4 regions of the Rhizobium sp. 01T444 genome follow, and region 1 is predicted to be linked to each of the others. Evidence: predicted binding sites of a transcription regulator. Region 1 holds the regulator's gene; each other region holds the start of a gene.

The links. The regulator LexA, encoded in region 1, represses DNA repair genes until DNA is damaged. The targets are predictions, from matches to a motif close to TGTTCNNNNTGTGTTCNG.
Region 2: the regulator LexA is predicted to act here: its motif matches at 2,262-2,279, upstream of AC1DTN_RS16310 (fibrinogen-binding protein).
Region 3: the regulator LexA is predicted to act here: its motif matches at 2,665-2,682, upstream of AC1DTN_RS02495 (YifB family Mg chelatase-like AAA ATPase).
Region 4: the regulator LexA is predicted to act here: its motif matches at 2,582-2,599, upstream of AC1DTN_RS02025 (DNA recombination protein RmuC).

The regions. Positions count from the first base shown of each region.
Region 1 is NZ_JBFTPD010000009.1:67,610-72,087, reverse strand. Features, by position in the region: gene AC1DTN_RS14900 (methyl-accepting chemotaxis protein) at 1-73, shown strand, start outside; gene kdsA (3-deoxy-8-phosphooctulonate synthase) at 87-935, opposite strand; gene AC1DTN_RS14890 (VOC family protein) at 932-1,819, opposite strand; gene lexA (transcriptional repressor LexA) at 2,015-2,740, shown strand; gene AC1DTN_RS14880 (ComEC/Rec2 family competence protein) at 2,721-4,478, opposite strand, start outside.
Region 2 is NZ_JBFTPD010000010.1:168,660-173,137, reverse strand. Features, by position in the region: gene AC1DTN_RS16315 (hypothetical protein) at 1-879, opposite strand, end outside; gene AC1DTN_RS16310 (fibrinogen-binding protein) at 1,016-2,026, opposite strand; gene AC1DTN_RS16305 (helix-turn-helix transcriptional regulator) at 2,900-3,682, shown strand; gene AC1DTN_RS16300 (hypothetical protein) at 3,687-4,007, opposite strand; gene AC1DTN_RS16295 (UDP-glucuronic acid decarboxylase family protein) at 4,384-4,478, shown strand, end outside.
Region 3 is NZ_JBFTPD010000001.1:514,299-518,776, reverse strand. Features, by position in the region: gene rsmI (16S rRNA (cytidine(1402)-2'-O)-methyltransferase) at 1-391, shown strand, start outside; gene AC1DTN_RS02510 (YraN family protein) at 384-752, shown strand; gene AC1DTN_RS02505 (cupin domain-containing protein) at 889-1,392, shown strand; gene gshB (glutathione synthase) at 1,489-2,436, shown strand; gene AC1DTN_RS02495 (YifB family Mg chelatase-like AAA ATPase) at 2,744-4,276, shown strand; gene cysK (cysteine synthase A) at 4,336-4,478, opposite strand, start outside.
Region 4 is NZ_JBFTPD010000001.1:416,645-421,122, reverse strand. Features, by position in the region: gene AC1DTN_RS02035 (methyl-accepting chemotaxis protein) at 1-142, opposite strand, end outside; gene AC1DTN_RS02030 (ribokinase) at 383-1,282, opposite strand; gene AC1DTN_RS02025 (DNA recombination protein RmuC) at 1,327-2,550, opposite strand; gene AC1DTN_RS02020 (methyl-accepting chemotaxis protein) at 2,744-4,243, shown strand; gene def (peptide deformylase) at 4,340-4,478, shown strand, end outside.

The sequences.
Region 1 (4,478 bases):
GGCGTCCCATCTCGGGCGCATGCTCTCCCGCTTCGCACTGGAGGAAAGGCGCCCGTCCCGCGCGGCAGCCTGATGCTGCCTGTCGTTCAGGCGGCCTTGGCGATCGCGTCGAAGGCGAGAAGCTTCTCCAGAAGCCGCGGCATGTCCTTGAGATAGACCATGTTCGGCCCGTCGCAGGGCGCGTTATCCGGATCCTGATGGGTTTCGATAAAGACCCCGGCGACGCCGACGGCCACGGCAGCACGCGCCAGCGTCTCCACGAACTGCCGCTCTCCGCCGGAGGTTTCCCCCTGTCCGCCGGGCTGCTGGACTGAATGCGTGGCGTCGAAAATAACGGGGGCGCCGGTTGCTGCCATGATCGGCAGGGAACGCATGTCGGAGACCAGCGTATTGTAACCGAAGGAAGCACCGCGTTCGCACAGCAAGATGTTCGGATTGCCGCTCTGGTTCAGCTTGCCGAGCACGTTCTTCATATCCCAAGGCGCCAGGAACTGGCCCTTCTTGACGTTGATAACGCGGCCGGTCTTTGCCGCAGCCACCAGGAGATCCGTCTGACGAGACAGGAAGGCCGGTATCTGCAGGATGTCGACGACCTTGCCCACTTCGGCGCATTGTTCTTCAGTGTGGATGTCGGTCAGAACCGGAATGCCGAGTTCCTTCTTGAGATCGGCAAAAACCTCCAGGCCCTTTTCAAGGCCGACACCGCGTTTGCTCGACAAGGAAGAGCGGTTCGCCTTGTCGAAAGACGTCTTGTAAACGAGCCCGATACCGAGCTTGGCGCACAGTTCCTTCAACGTGCCGGCAACCATGAACGCATGGTCGCGGCTTTCCATTTCGCAAGCGCCGGCAATCAGCGACAGACGTGCAGCATTGGAGAAGGTGACCTTGCCGGCGCCTTCGCCGACCGTCACAACGGAGTTCGTAGTAGAGCTCATGATGTTTCCTCGAAAGCGAAGAGCACGCCCTGACCGGGCGCGGGCTTCACCAGAATACGGTTGCCCTTGCGTGTATAGGTCACCCCGTTAGCAGCCAAATGCGCTTCTGTCACGGCCAGATCGCCAACCGCAAAGAGGATTGCCCGGCCGCGCAGGCCGCGATCGATATCCGGCGTCGCCAGATCGAAATAGGCCTCCAGCCCCTGCGGGGTCATCAGGCTGATCTTTGCGTTTCCGGTAAGCACCTCCAGCCCGAAACTCGTATCGCCAGCAGAAGCGGCTTTTGCCGCCGAGCGAACGAAGGCGCCGAAGGCTGTCGGCTCGGGGGCTGCGAGCGCGATCTCGGCAATGCCTGTCACGCCATTGGCGTGGGTCTCCAGCACGTTGCGGTCGGCAGGAAGCGGGTTGATGCGCTCGACAGCGAAGAGAAAGAAATCCGGTGCCCGGAGGTCGGCAGCGAAGGCGAGCCGGAAGCCGGCAATGCTCTCCGTGCCATCCGGCATTTTCACAGGGCGTTCGAACTGCAGCACAGAACCGGCACTGATGCTGCCCTCCACGAATCGAGCATGTTCGTGCTTTGCATCCGCGGTGGCGAAGGCGATGGCGGACAGTCCCTCGCTGCCGCAGCGGAAACGGAAAGCCTGATCGCGAGCCGTGAAGACATTGCCCTCACGTGCCGTCACCTCGCTCTCCTCGACGCTCGCGACACCGAGCGGCTCGATATAGGTTTTGTCGGCAAAGAAAACACAGGCATTCTCCGTGCCGAAGGGATGGCGGGCATCGGGCGCGACGGTAAAGCCCAGCTTGCCCAGCCTTTCGCGGGCAAGGTCGATATCGGTAACCGGCAAAACGAGATGATCGATCGGAAGCGTGTCTTGGCTCATCGGTTCTTCTCCCAGCAGTGACAAGGAGATGTGCTTCAGCAGGTCTCGTGAAACAAGGCCAGACAGGCCTAAGGGCGATAAAAATCAAATTCTCGACAGATTGAACAGAAGTTTTACGAAAATTTAGCTACTTGCGGAACACATATGGAACATATAGTGTCCGTTCTGGATTTGTTTCAAGACTGGGGAGACGCCATGCTCACGCGCAAACAACAGGAACTCCTTCTTTTCATTCATGAAAGGATGAAGGAGTCAGGCGTTCCACCGTCTTTCGACGAGATGAAGGACGCACTGGATCTGGCCTCGAAATCCGGTATTCACCGGCTGATCACGGCGCTCGAAGAACGCGGCTTCATTCGCCGGCTTCCGAACCGGGCGCGCGCGCTCGAAGTCATCAAACTGCCGGAAGCCTACAGCCCGAGCCTGCAGCCTCGGCGCGGCTTTTCACCGAGCGTCATCGAGGGCAGCCTCGGCAAGCCCCAGCCCGTGGCGCCTCCTGCCTCGGCGAAGCCAGCACCCGCTGCCGATAACGGCAATGCGGTCTCCGTTCCCGTCATGGGCCGCATCGCCGCCGGTGTTCCGATCTCGGCAATCCAGAACAATACGCATGACATCACCGTTCCCGCCGATATGCTTGGCTCCGGTGAACATTATGCGCTGGAAGTTCGCGGCGACTCGATGATCGAAGCCGGCATCTTCGATGGCGACACGGTCATCATCCGCAATGGCAGCACAGCCAATCCGGGTGATATCGTCGTCGCGCTCGTCGATGACGAGGAAGCAACGCTCAAGCGTTTCCGCCGCAAGGGCGCATCGATTGCGCTCGAGGCAGCAAACCCTGCTTACGAGACCCGCATCTTTCCGCCGGATCGCGTCAAGGTCCAGGGCAAGCTCGTCGGCCTCATTCGCCGCTATCACTGACCGGTGACAGATTGGCGTCTGCGAATGTGTTACTGCGCCAATCATAGGCGCGGTGGCGCATCCAGGGTCGCCCCAATGTGTCGAATGCGGTTGCGACCTCAATTCCCTTATCGGTGAATCGAAGTTCGACAGAACCTGTCTTGCGCAGCGTCTCGCCGGTAAAGAGCAGCGCGCCGGAACGACAGCGGTCGAAGCGCAATCGGACAGGGGTCACCACAATATCAGCCGTATCGCAGGCTGGTCCGAGATAGGCAGCATTGTCGATGACGGTCAGTTTCTTTCCATTGACGAGCAAAGTGGTGCACCAGGCGCCCTTCAGGCAGGAGAAGCGTGACGGCGGGCTAATGGCGACTGCCTGTCTCATTGCCTCTCTGGCTTCATTCTGTTGGTCGGGTGACAGTTGCAGTCTTTGACCATCAGGCGCAGTGGGCGCCTTGGCAGCTTGAAGCATAACTGGCTTCTGATGCTCTTCGACGGCAAGGGCCCTCTGCCATTGTTCGAAGATGAAGGCGGGCGGCTTTTCACGGTTCGAAGCCATCGCCTCTCCATCGACTATAGCGACCAGGCCGCCATCTTCGGAGATAGCGATATCGGGCATCGCCTCCGATGGAAGAAGGACAACAGCGAGCGTCGAGACCGCGACAATTGCCGTTCCCATGTGCCGCAGCCGGGTTCTGAGCAGGGTCAGCAGCAGAAATCCGAAAACGGCGGTCGGGAAATACCAGCCGGGCAAGCGGCCTACATCTATGTTGCCGCCCCACCCCGCTACTGCCTTTGCGATGGTGATCACCAGATCAAGCCCGAAGCCTGCCACCGGCCATAGCCAGCCGTCCAGACCAAACGGCATCAGCAGCATTGCCAGCATCCCGGCCGGCATGACGATGAAGGTGATGACCGGCATGGCCGCGAGATTTGCCGGCAGGCCATAGGCAGTCAGCCGGTGGAAATGCTCGATCGAAAACAGCGCCGTCGAGAAACCACCGATCAGCGACGTCAGGAAAACGCCACCGAAGAAGCCACCAACCATGAAGAAGGGCTTCATGATCGGCAGCTTGGCAAAGGCATTCTCCCGCATCGGCCGCCCCTTCCAGAGGTCGTAGCCGGCGACCAGTGCAAGCGTTGCGGCAAAGGACATCTGGAAACTCGGCCCCAGCACCTCCGATGGCGAGACCGCGAGGATCACGAGAGCGGATAGCGCCACGTTTCTGAGACTGATCGACGGCCGGTCGAAGAAGACCGCAACCAGCATAATCGCCATCATGATGAAGGCGCGTTCGGCGGAGACGGCAAAACCCGAGATCAGATAGTAGGCCGTCACCGCAGCGAGCGCACCGGCCGCCGCGATCTTCTTGGTTGGCCATGCCTGGGCAATGCCGGGAACAAGACTGAGAATGACGCGCAGGCCGACAAAGAAGATGCCGGCGGAGAGCGCCATGTTGAGGCCGGAGATCGCGATGATATGCGCAAGGCCGGACTGCCGCAGCGCCTCTGTCGTTTCATCCGAGATCGCCCGTCTCTCGTCCGTGACAAGGGAGGCGGCAAAAGCCCCGGTGTCGCCGGGTAGTGTGGAGCGAATCCGATCGCCGATGCCGCTTCTCAGGCGGTAGAGCGACTCCAGAATTGCCTCACCGACCGAGTTCGATCGCTCCGGCTGTTCCGCAACCCTCTTGGGTACTCCATAGAAGAAGCCGTTGGCACCGATGCCGTCAAAATAGGCGCTGAAGGCAAAATCATTGAG
Region 2 (4,478 bases), on a different contig from region 1:
GTTTGCGCCCGCGGTGACCTCCAGGCTGTTTCCAGCCGGGTCATGCTGTTCGACGGATGTCTGGGTTTCGTCGGGTTCTTCAGGCAGTTTGGCAATCCCCCGATCCGGCAGCAGGTCGTCGAGCGCCGGAATTTCGGAAACGTGCTTGCCGTTCATATAGGCTCCGGTGATCTCGTCACCCGCCAGCACGAAATCATGTGCCTGATCGTTTGGATTGTCTGCCGGCGGCTCGCCCGTTCCGATCGATGTCTGGCCGGAATCCCTTACTCCCTGGATGTAGGTTTCCATATCCCCGGCGATCTGCTTGACCCCCTCCAGGGTGTCGGTCCGATGCAGGTCGGAAAAGGGAGAGAAAATCTCGGCCTTGGCGCTGAATTCAGCCAGTTTCTCAACGACGAAACTCGTATCGCGCGGGGCATGATTGCCACCGGTCATATCGAGATAATCGTCGTCGTAGAGAATGTTGACCTGTGTGGTGAAGCGGATCACCGAGCCCGGGCCGTCGAAAACCTGCAGCTCTTCTTCGGTTTCGATATCGATGTCCTGTGGACTGCCGAACCGGGGCAGCGAAGACACATCGCGGTGGGCAATCTCGGAGAGCTTTTCGATGCTTTCCTCAAAGGGGCGGCCGAAGCGGCGGGCGCCTCCATAAACGATCTCATAGCTGACGCTTCTGTAGTTGATATCAGGATCGTAGTCCTGGAGCGCGAGATCGGAGGCGAAGGTGGGCGTATTGGCGACCAGATCGTCAAACGCCGGATTATTTTCGGCAGGGCCCGTACCCTCCGTCAGCCCCGCACGCAGCCTCATCTCATCGGTCGTCGTTTCGAATATGCCGATGAAATGGGCGATGATTTCTGAGAATTTCTCGATTTGCATTGCCTTGGCCTCCCTTATCGAAGAGACGACCGGCCATGCGACATCCTTCTGCGGGAGCCGCGCTGTTCGTCAATTCGCACGCAAGCATTCAAACTGCACCGGCAGAAGCCGGTGCAGCCCTTTCTTGTCTTGGAGGTTAGTGCCCACTTGTATCTTCGCCGACATCGGAAACATGTGAGTTGCCGCCGATGACACTGGAGTCCACAGCGTTGCTGAGCATGTTCGCGCCCTGAACGAGCTCCATATGGAAGCCCGAATTGGCAAGAATTGCCGAAGCATCTGCCGTCGAAGTGCCTGTGACGTCGTCACCTGCCTTGAGATCCCAGCCCTTGCTGTCCATATCCATGCCGTCAGCACCGTGCGCTGTGCCGGCATTTGCACTCAGGTGGTTCTGAGCGCCGCCGTTCTCCATCGTGATGTTCCAGGCCTGATCCTGGTCTGCGAGATGGTTTGCCTGGACAGTGCTGAAGACTGAGTCGGCGCCTTCGCCGGACAGTGAACCGTTGAGGATATTGTCGATATTGAGGGTGAAGGAGAAGTCATCCCCGATGTCGAAGGTGAGGTCGTGGCCGGCTACGCCGAGGTTCCCGAAGTCCTTGACATCATCAATGACGGCGAAGTCCGTGTCCGTCTTGTTGAAGCTGTCGCTCGTATTGTGGCTATTGGTGGTCGTCTTGGTATCGGTATCCGTAATCGTCTTGATGTCGGTGTCGATATCCGTGTCCGTCTTGGTGGTCGTGTCGTTATCGGTGATCGTCTTGATGTCAACGTCATCGTCGCTGTACGACTTGGCGTCATAGCTCCAGTCGTAGTCCGACTTCGTGGTGGTCGTCGTGTCGTTATCGTTGATGGTGGTCGTCTTGGTGTTCGTGTCGTCGTCCGACTTGTAGCTCCAGTCGTAGTCGTTGTCGCGGTTGTCGCCGTTGTCGGTCTTCACATCCAGATCGACATTGGCCTTGACGTCAACGTCCGTGCTGTTGTCGGTGTTGTTGCGATTGTCACCATTGGCGATGCCGCCGACGTAACCTGTGGAATCATCATCGATTTCGGTTGAATTGATAGCGCTGGAAAGGCCATCGGCCAGGGCGCCCACCTTGACGGTGTCGTCGTCTGAGCCCTGTGGACCGGGCTTCGGATCATAAGGCATTACGTTTCCTCCAGAAAAAAAACTGGAGCAGCTTTCGAAGTCCCTCTCATCTCAAATGGGATCTTTGCTCGCGCTTGCTCCAATGTGTTAACATCGGCAGATGGACTCGATACCTTTTCACCTGCAGCTTCATCGCGATTTGTTGGCCAAATTCTGTATTGGGATTGTGCCTATTCAGTACAAAGACGCACAAATCCGGTCCCGGACTCGATATGAGCGCGAGCAAGGCAGTCGAACTTCTTTTTGAGTTCCCTCGAAAGAAGACCAAGTATCAAAAACACATGCTGATACTTGATTTTCACGTCGCCACTTTGGCAACCCTTACAGATTGATGGAAAAAACTGGGTCCCGATAGATATCAATTCGGGCTAAGGCATCTGAAGTCCAGCTCAATACTCCAGTTAAGCCAATACCGGATCGCGGGCTCGGAGAAGGCTGTGTGCGAATTCGGGACCGTGTCCCGTGCCTCGGAATTCGGAGGGTTCGACTGATTGCGATATCGCTAAGTTAAGTTCGAAAGGTTCTCCGTCTTATTTTGAAATATCGTCTGCCCATTACCACGTTGGTTTTGTATGTCTCGAACTAATACATGCTGCTTTATACCGTGATCTAGTTGAAATACCGCCCACTAGTATGTTTCTTGTCGGAAATGCAACCATAAAGTGGCAAAAAATAAATATAACTTCGTGACAACTAACCCATTTGGGCCATTTCTTTCCTTTGAAATCCATATTACCATAATTAAGAAATGCCTAAAAGATAAGGCGGCCACATGCCTAGGGGCAATGTTCGTCGGCATGTAATACCCGTCATCGCGCCAATGGGAGTAGAAGCTCCGAGTTTGAGTATAGTGTAGCGCTAGGGGAGGCGTATATGTTCATGGTTGGGTCGGAAGTAGGAGATTCGGATCAGGCAAGAAGACTGAGCCCGAATGGAGAAACAGTCCTGGTAATCGCCAAGGCGGACTTATTCTCCGAGTGCATGGTTGAGGCACTGGCAAAGAAATTCCCGAATTTTGATGTCGTAAGCGTATCGAGCGCGCAGTCCATATCCGAGAAGGATATTCACGACATGCGGCTTGTCCTGTTCTATCATGTCGCCGGCGCCGAGTTGCACGATGCGCTGCAGGTCGTTCGTGAAAACCGTCCGGACGCATCCATCGGCCTTGTCGTCGAAGCTATCGATATGATGGAGCCCTATATCAGCCGTCTTGTCGAGGCGCGCGTCGTCGATGGTGTCCTGCCGCTCAATCTGCGCCTGGATGTCTTCATGGCGGCAATCGATCTGCTGATGAAGGGCGGCGAGCATTTTCCATCCGCGCTTCTAGGCCGTCTGTCCAACCGGGCGACAGCACAGCTCGAGCCCTCGCTGTACCAGACGAAGTCCGTCGACGCAGCGCGCGCCAATGCGCTGAAGCTCCGCCGCAACAGCATGGCGGCTCTGACCACACGCGAGGTACAGATTCTCGACCTCATCTGTAAGGGCACGCAGAACAAGATCATCGCCGACAAGCTTCACCTGTCCGAAAACACGGTGAAGGTTCACGTCCGCAATATCTATAAGAAGATGAATGTGAGAAATCGCACTGAAGCGGCCTCACGTTTCTTCAACGATACGTCGGACAGTGGCGATCTCTCTGGCAGGTGGCCGCACTAGGCCATCAATCCATCCGGGACGAGCGGGCAAAGCAGCGTGATTTCTGGCCGAAACCGCTCGGCGAACAGATGTAAGGCGCGGAACCGGGATAGACCGCGGCGCTCACTTTAGCCGAAGCGGTCTTCGGTTCGGCAGCATAGGCGAAGTCCTTCGCGGTATGTGGCACGCTTGCCACAACGACATTCTTCTCCGTGCTTCCCACGATCGCGGTATCGACGACCGCACATGAGATCGGTCCAATGGCCGAGAGAACGATCGTCGCAGCCAAAGCTAGGGAGCTGAAGCTGCATGGCGCTCTGCCATGCATGCGATCATGAGTCGTCATTAAAAAACCCTCTCTATCATCAGGGCAATAGCGACGCGCCCTCGCACACCAGTGGCTGGCCACTCCTTATATTGGCTTCATTGACTGAAGCTGGAGCGGCCGGACAGAAAGCATGGCACCATAGTCATTGAGAGGGATTAATCAAGCAAATTCCGAAGTTTAATACTATAGCTATTTAGAATTGCTCCCGTGTTTTGAAGTTGACCTTCACTGATATCCTCTTATCATTTTGAGCATAGGTACAATTATCCGAAGAATAACCGAGCCGGTTATTTCATAGATACCACTTCGCGTTGAAGTTATCGAGGCGGATCAAGAGGGAGCCTAAAGTATAGAAGGGTCTATGAAGACCACACGACATGGGAAGGAATTTGTAGTGCGTAGTATTCCCACCGAAGGATATTCAGGATCTGCATTCGCATCGCCACGCCAGCAGTCAAAAACCGTGCTGGTCAACGGAGGCGCCGGTTT
Region 3 (4,478 bases), on a different contig from region 1:
ATTCGCAAACGCACCGGCCACACTGATCTTCTTTGAATCGCCCCATCGCATCGGCGCAACGCTGGTGGCCGCTGCCGATATGCTCGGTGCTGAACGCGAGGCGTCGGTCTGCCGCGAACTGACCAAGACCTATGAGGAATTCCGCCGCGGCACGCTCTCCGAGCTCGCCACCTATTATGAAGAGCATGACAATGTGAAGGGTGAGATCGTTCTCGTCATCGGCCCGCCGAAGGACGAGCCGGCAACCGCGGCGGATGTCGACGCCATTCTCGCCGATCTCTCAAAATCGCTGCCAACCGCCGGGGCCGCGACCGAGGCTGCCCGCTTGACCGGCCTGCCGCGCAAGGTGCTCTACCAGAAGCTTCTCGACATGAAGGCGGCGAATGGCTGACGGCGAAGCCACGCTCCGCAGGAGAAAGGCGCTGCGTCGCGGCTCGGCGGCAGAATATATTGCCGCCATTTTCCTGATGCTGAAAGGCTATCGCATTCTCGCTATGCGCTACAAAACGAAGCTCGGCGAGATCGATATTGTCGCTCGCAAGCGAGACTTGGCCGTCTTTGTCGAGGTCAAGGCGCGCGCTGACGAAATGGGCGCCGTGGATGCGGTGTCCTACGCCTCCCAAAAACGCATCCGGGCTGCGAGCGATCTCTGGCTCGCCCGCCAGAGGGACTATGCCCGGCTCTCGCAGCGCTATGACATCGTTGCGATATTGCCGGGCAAACTGCCTCGTCATTTCCCGGATGCTTTCTAGGGGTTCGCTAAATTCCACAGGCACCTAAAAACTGACGAATAAGCTTTCGTTAAAATTTTAGCGTCTGCTTGAACGGGCTTTTACGACTCTTTTGTTATCCACGGCTCAGCTAGGGGTAGCAAACTGGGGGTAATACATGGCCTTGAAGATGATGCTTGCAACCGCCGTCGCCATGGCTGCGCGGTCCGTGCCTTACGCCGCGTTGAAAACGGCCGGCAAATCTTTCGTCGCGCAGGCAAGCGACCGCATGGTGCTGAAGTCGACGCCGATCAATCCGGACTGGGTCATCAGCGGCAATCCGCAGGCGCGCACGGCAGAACATTCCCGCGGCCATGACGAAGCATCGCTGACGGCGATCTGGGATTGCACATCAGGCGAATTCCGCTGGCGTTTCGGCTGGGACGAGACGGTCATGATCCTCGAAGGCGAAGTGCACGTCACCACCGAAGATGGCCTGGAGCGCACGCTGCAGGTGGGCGATGTCGCTTTCTTTGCCGGCGGCACCTGGGCGAACTGGCGGGTCGACAATTATGTCCGCAAGGTCGCCTTCCTGCGCAAGCCTTTCCCGAAGCCGCTCGCCATTGCCTATCGCCTGCGCAACCTCTTGCGCAACGGCGGCGGTACCGGCATCGCGGCCTGAAAATTGCGCCGGCGGAGGCGCGCGAAGCCATTGATTGCCGTTGCGTTTGACGCCTGACCGACCTACATCTGGGCGGCATCAGCTCAAGGGACGGAAATGGCCAAGATCAAGAACGTAGCGGTCCAGATGGACCATGTCTCCGGCATCAATATCGCGGGCGATTCCACCTTCGCCATGAGCCTTGAGGCTCAGGCGCGTGGCTACAAGCTCTTCCATTACACGCCCGATCGCCTGAGCTTCCGCGATGACAAGCTCTATGCCGCCGTCGAGCCGATGGTGCTGCGCGACGTCAAGGGCGATCACTATGAACTCGGCGCCCCTGAGCGCATCGACCTGTCGACCATGGACGTCGTCCTGCTGCGCCAGGACCCGCCTTTCGACATGTCCTACATCACCTCGACGCATCTTCTGGAGCGCATCCATCCGAAGACGCTCGTCGTTAATGATCCGGCCTGGGTGCGCAACTCACCGGAAAAGATCTTCGTCACCGAATTTTCCGACTTGATGCCGAAGACGCTGATCACCAAGGATCCGGGCGAGATCCGCCGCTTCCGCGACGAGATGGGCGATATCATCCTGAAGCCGCTCTACGGCAATGGCGGCGCCGGCGTTTTCCATTCCACCAAGGACGATCGCAACCTGTCCTCGCTGCTCGAAATGTTCGGCCAGCTCTTCCGCGAGCCTTTCATCGCTCAGCAATACCTGCCTGACGTGCGCAAGGGCGACAAGCGCATCATCCTCGTCGACGGCGAATTTGCCGGCGCCATCAATCGCGTCCCGGCCGAGCATGACAGTCGCTCCAACATGCATGTCGGCGGCCGCGCCGAGCCGACCGAACTGACGGCGCGCGAAAAGGAAATCTGCGAGCGCATCGGCCCGGCTCTGCGCGAACGCGGCTTCCTGCTCGTCGGCATCGACGTCATCGGCGATTATATGACAGAGATCAACGTAACCTCGCCGACAGGCATTCGGGAAGTGAAGAAGTTCGGTGGCGCCGATATCGCAAGCCTGTTGTGGGATGCGATCGAGCGCAAGCGCGGCTAAAGCAATACCAGCAAAAGTGCAATGCCAACAAAAGTGCATAGTGGTTTTGCGTTCGGAATTGCGGCAAAACTGCGCAGAGATTTTTTTGTGAAAACAAAGAGATAGAGAATTTTCGTGTTTCGAAGAAAAACGGAAATGCTCCAAGTGTTCCGCCTTTGATCGCCTTCGTTCCGGCTTTGCAACCTGCTGCAATTTGATTGCAGCGGATAGCTGAATTCGTTCGCTTATCGTTCTTGTTTTATTCCAGATTCCATGCCAGATTGTGACCGCCTTCATAGGTTGGGGTTCAGGGTTACGGGGCAGGGGCATGGTCGCGCGCGTCAGCACGGTTGCATTTCAGGGCATTGAAGGTGTGCCGGTCGAGGTCCAGGTCATGGTCGCTCCCGGTAAAATGGGAATCCAGATCGTCGGGCTTCCTGACAAGGCGGTGGCGGAAAGTCGCGAGCGGGTGCAGGCAGCCTTGCACGCTTCCGGCCTAGCGCTGCCATCCAAGCGTGTGACGGTCAATCTTGCGCCCGCCGATCTTCCCAAAGAAGGCAGTCATTTCGATCTCCCCATCGCACTTGGTCTGATGGCTGCGCTCGGCGCCATCCCGGCGGATGCTTTGTCAGACTATGTCGTCGTCGGCGAACTCAATCTCGACGGTACAATTGCCGCAATCGCTGGCGCTCTGCCGGCCGCAATCGGTGCCAACGCGAGTGGAAAAGGCCTGATCTGCCCGGCCGAAAGCGGATCGGAAGCCGCATGGGCAGGGTCCGGGGTCGACATTCTGGCGCCGCGCAGCCTGATCGCACTCGCCAATCATTTCCGCGGCACGCAGATCCTTTCGCGCCCGGAACCGTCCATTCGCCCGAATGCCGCCAATCTGCCTGATCTCGCCGAGATCAAGGGACAGGAAAGCGCCAAGCGGGCGCTGGAGGTGGCTGCTGCCGGCGGCCATAACCTCCTGATGGTCGGGCCGCCCGGTTCCGGCAAGTCGATGCTGGCTTCGAGACTGCCATCGATCCTGCCACCGCTTTCGGCTGCGGAGTTGCTTGAGGTCTCGATGATCCATTCCATCGCCGGCCAGCTGTCCGGCGGCAAGCTTTCCGACCGCAGGCCCTACCGCACGCCGCACCATTCGGCGACGATGGCCGCCCTCATCGGCGGCGGTCTGCGTGCCAGGCCGGGAGAGGCTTCGCTTGCCCATCATGGTGTGCTGTTCCTTGATGAGTTTCCGGAATTCGCGCCGCAAGTGCTCGATGCCTTGCGTCAGCCGTTGGAAAGCGGCGAATGCGTCATCGCGCGCGCCAATCACCGCGTCTCCTATCCGGCGCGGATCCAGCTTATTGCGGCGATGAACCCCTGCCGCTGCGGTATGGCTGGCGAGCCCGGCCACACCTGTGCCCGAGGGCCGCGCTGCATGACGGATTATCAGGCCCGGATTTCCGGTCCGTTGATGGACCGCATCGATATCCGCATCGACGTGCCAGCCGTTTCCGCCGCCGACCTGATCCGGCCGACGGTAGCCGAAGCGAGTGCCGATGTTGCCCGGCGCGTTGCGCGTGCCCGTGACATCCAGCGTGAACGCTATGCTGCTGCAGGCGCTGTGGGTATTTCCACCAATGCCGGATGTTCGACCGCAATGATCGAGAAATTCGCAGAGCCGGATGCCGCAGGATTGCAGCTGTTGCGAGATGCCGCGGACAAGATGAAGTTTTCGGCGCGTGGCTACCACCGAGTCCTCAAGGTCGCCCGCACGCTTGCCGATCTCGACGGCAAGGAAATGGTCGGCCGCATTCATCTCGCGGAGGCGATTTCCTACCGTGTTGCCGGCGAGAGGCTTACCGCTGCGGCATGATAAAGGGGCGCCGAAGCGCCCCAGGTACCGGGCGAGAGGAAGAACCCGGGAAGGTTCGATCAGCTTCCAAGGCCTTCAAACAATGCCGTCGAAAGATACCGTTCCGCGAAGGACGGGATGATGACGACGATGTTCTTGCCGGCGTTTTCCGGACGGCGGCCGACCTCGATCGCGGCCGTCAATGCTGCACCCGAGGAGATGC
Region 4 (4,478 bases), on a different contig from region 1:
CCTGATCCAGCGTCAGGGTCTGGACGCGGTTACGGGTCTGGTCGATGAGGAAGAGGTTCGAAACGACAAGCACCAGTGCAATGGCGGCACCGGTAATGACGATGAGCTTCGCCGCAAGCGATTTCATTCTGAAAATGAACATAGATTCCTCGGGGCAAGGAGGCACCGAAGGGCCATTCTCCGGCGCAGCGGGTAAGGCACGCTCTATCATGGAGCAGCCGTGGGGTTGACCGCCTCGAAGATGAACGAGGTGGCGATCGCCCGAAGGATCGCCAGAAACCTCTTAAATTTGAATGAAATTCGCTATGTTTCGGCAGCAAATCCGGAAAGCCACCCCAAAACTAGGGGTGGCTTTTTATCGATTGTTCGCGGCTGGACTGGACTATATTCTGTCTGCGACTTCGGCTGCGAGCGGAATGGAGGGTTGTGCCCCCGGCTTCAGGCAGGCGAGTGAGCCGGCGACCGCTGCACGGCGCAGCGCCGAGTCGAAATCCAGCCCCTCATCGAGGCTTGCTGCGAAGTAACCGCAGAACGTATCGCCGGCGCCGACAGTATCGACGGGTTCGATGACGAGGCCCTGCGCCCGGGAAATCTGGCCATCCCGGATCGCGATGACGCCATCGCCGCCGAGCGTGACGATCAGCGTCTGGCCGGTCTCGGCATGCAGGCGCTCCAACGCCGCCTCGCGGTCACCGGCACTCATGTTTTCCTGTCCCGCCAGCCGCTCGAACTCGGTTTCATTGGCAATGACGATATCGGCCAGCCGGCCGAGGCGCGGCGCATCCGGAATAAGCGGCGCGAGATTGAGAATGCTAGTGATGCCCTTGGCGCGAGAGGCAGCAAGCGCGCGCTCGACCGCCTCGACGGGAACTTCGAGCTGCAGCATGAGTATATCGCCCTCGTTCATGGCGTTGACGGCGGCCTCTGCATTGTCGCCGCTCACCTTGCCGTTCGCGCCGGGAATGACCGCGATCATGTTCTCGCCGTCGCCGCCGACGAGAATGAGAGCTGTGCCCGTCGGCCCCTCGACATGGCTGACGCGGGAAAGGTCGGTGCCTGCGCCGTCGAGCAGTTCAAGGGCGCCCTGGGCAAAGGCATCCTTGCCGACAGCGCCCGCCATATGGACATAGCGGCCTGCTCGCCGGGCGGCGAGCGCCTGATTGGCGCCTTTGCCACCGGCAGCCGTTGCGAAGCTGTTGCCGGCAACTGTTTCGCCGGGCTTCGGCAGGCGCTCGGTGGTGGCGATAAGGTCCATATTGATGGAGCCGAAAACTGTGATCATGGCATGTCCGTCCCTTGCTTCGGGCCGCGACACTGCCGAAGCGATCACTCCTCGTCAACCACCCTGAGCTTGAGCAAACCAGTTCGGCTTTCGACGGATTTCGCCGCCGGCTCGTTCTCGCGGGTTGGCTTGCCGTCGCCGCCTGCTTCGAATTCCAGCGCCTCGATCTTCGCGCCGCGCTTGGTGAGCTTGTCCGCTGAGGTAATGATCTGGTCCACGTCGCGCTGCGTCTGGGAAAAATGTCCCTGCAGCTTGCGTACGCGCTCGTCGAGCCGGCCGAGATCGTCCATGAGGAGGGCGACTTCTCCCTGGATGACATGCGCCTGCGCCCGCATGCGCTGGTCTTTGAGCACGGCCTGAATGACCTGGATTGACAGCATCAAGAGCGAAGGCGAGACGATAACGATGCGTGCGCGGTGCGCCTTCTGCACGATCCCTTCGAAATTTTCGTGAATTTCAGCGAAGATCGATTCTGAGGGAACGAAAAGGAAAGCCGTCTCCTGCGTCTCGCCCTGGATCAGATATTTCTCGGAAATATCCTTGATGTGAACTTCCATGTCACGGCGAAACTGCTGACCAGCAAGCTTACCGGCGTCCGCGCCGCCTGCATCGCGGATCGCGTTCCATGCCTCAAGCGGAAATTTGGCATCGATGACGAGCGGCGGTGCCCCATTCGGCATCCTGATCGTGCAGTCCGGGCGCGAGCCGTTGGAAAGCGTCTGCTGGAAGGCATAGGCGCCCATCGGCAGGCCATCGGCGACGATCGTTTCCATGCGCGACTGGCCGAAAGCCCCACGCGTCTGCTTGTTGGAAAGAATGGCCTGCAGCCCGACGACATCCTTGGCGAGCGTCTGGATATTGTTCTGGGCGACATCGATCACCGCCAGGCGCTCCTGCAGTTTCTGCAGGTTGTCGTGCGTTGATTTCGTCTGCTCGGTCAGCGTCGAGCTCATGCGCTGTGACATGCCGTCGAGCCGCTGGTTGATCGCGTGATTGAGCTCGGCCTGCCGTGCACCGAAGACTTCCGTCATGGTCGAGATGCGTCCCTGCATCTCCGCCTGTATTTTCAGAAGCTCAGCCATGCGCGCCTCGCTTTCCGCGGCGCGAAGATTGGCTTCTTCGGCTTGCTCGCGACGGATGCCGGCATTGCGCAAGGCAAACACGATTGTCACCAGAATGAGAACGGCGAGTGCGCCGCCGGCAAGTGCAAGCACGCCGGGGCTCAGTATCGGCAGGGAAATAGTGAGTGAGTCGGATGTCATGGTCATGCTGCACCATAACAAAATAAGCGGCGATATCCAGATCAAAACGTGAACAATCCACACCGTATCACCAATACGAACGACGCTAATTTGCTGTAACGGAAGAAAAATCAGCCGCCCACTTAACGATTGCTAAACCATATTCGCCAAATCTGGCGCTGCAATTTCCCTCCGCATTCGCGCCAGATAGAGATCCCCCATGACTTCCCACCAGACCGACAATGCCCTCAGGCAGCGCCTTGACTTCATTGAGCTTGACGATGAGGCGCGCAAGAACCTGCGGGAGCTACGGCCGGCGATCTCGGAGCTTCTCGGCGGCGCACTCGACAAGTTCTACAGCAAGCTCGCAAAGACCCCGGCGGTCGCAGGCTTCTTCTCCAACAAGGCCCATATGGGCCACGCCAAGAAGCGCCAGCAGGAACATTGGGGCAATCTTTCGGGTGGCAATTTCGACGAAAGCTATGTGAATGGTGTTACTGCCGTCGGCCGCACCCATGCCCGCATCGGCCTGGAGCCGCGCTGGTATATCGGCGGCTATGCGCTTGTCATGTCTGAGCTCGTCCGGGGCCTGATGGAAAAGCAGTGGCCATCGCTCTTTGCCCGTCAGCAGGGAAAGGCGCTTGCCGAAAAGCTGACCGCCGTCATCAAGGCGGCGATGCTCGACATGGATTATTCCATCTCCGTCTATCTGGAAGCGCTCGAGGAAAAGCGCCACGCGCTGGAAGAAGAACGCGCCCGCTCAGAAGCCGATCAGGCGTTGGCACTGGAACATCTGCGCCGCGGCCTCGAAGCACTCTCGCGTGGCGATCTCGAAGCGACCCTTCCTGCCGATCTGCCCGGGAATTTTCGCCAAATGGCTGAAGACTATAACAGGGCCGTCAACGCTCTTCGCGAATCTTTCACATCTGTCCGCACCACGTCCGGCCACATTCTCGAAGGTGCCGATGTGATGTCCAAGGCAACGGACGATCTCGCCTTGCGCACCGCGCAGCAGGCAGCCGGCGTCGAAGAGAGCTCGGCTGCGCTGCAACAGCTCTCCGTCAGCGTCAGCCAGACCGCCGCCAACGCCGAAAAGGCGTCCGGCGCCGTGCGCGAAACGCAGGAGAAAGCCAAGAATTCCGGCGAACTCGTCACCAGCGCCGTTTCGGCCATGGCGGGCATCGAAAAGTCCTCCACCGAAATCGCCAAGATCATCGGCGTCATCGATGAGATTGCTTTCCAGACCAACCTGCTGGCACTGAATGCCGGCGTCGAAGCTGCGCGTGCCGGTGATGCCGGCAAGGGCTTTGCGGTCGTCGCACAGGAAGTCCGTCAGCTTGCCCAGCGCACGGCCGATGCCGCCAAAGCGATCAAGAATCTGATCTCCGAAAGCTCGACGCAGGTGAACGAGGGCGTCAACATCGTCAGCAGCACTGGTGAGGCGCTGAGCGACATGATCAGCCGTATCGACATCATCAACAGCTTCGTCGCCGATATTGCGGCTGCCGCCCGCGATCAGGCGACTGGCGTCAACGAGGTGAGCGTGGCGATCCGCAACATGGACACCATCACTCAGCAGAATTCCGGCATGGTCGAGCGTACGTCTGCCGAAACCCGCAGGCTGAAGGATGGGGTCGAGAACCTCATCGAACTGCTGCAGCGTTTCCGCGCTCGTACTGAAGGTCGGCAGGTTGCCGGTACCGCCCGCCGCGCAGCCTGAATAATCCAGGCAAAATCCGGGCAGGCGCTGCAAAAAACCGCAATCCCTGCCCGGCGGATAATTCCCTAGTTTGAAAAGATGGGTTATGGGAACGCCATGACCATCAAGCCACTCATCATTCTTCCCGATCCCGTTCTCCGTCAGGTTTCCAAGCCGATCGAGCGGGTCGACGCCGATCTCCAGCGCCTTACGGACGATATGCTGGAAACAATGTATGACGCGCCGGGCATCGGCC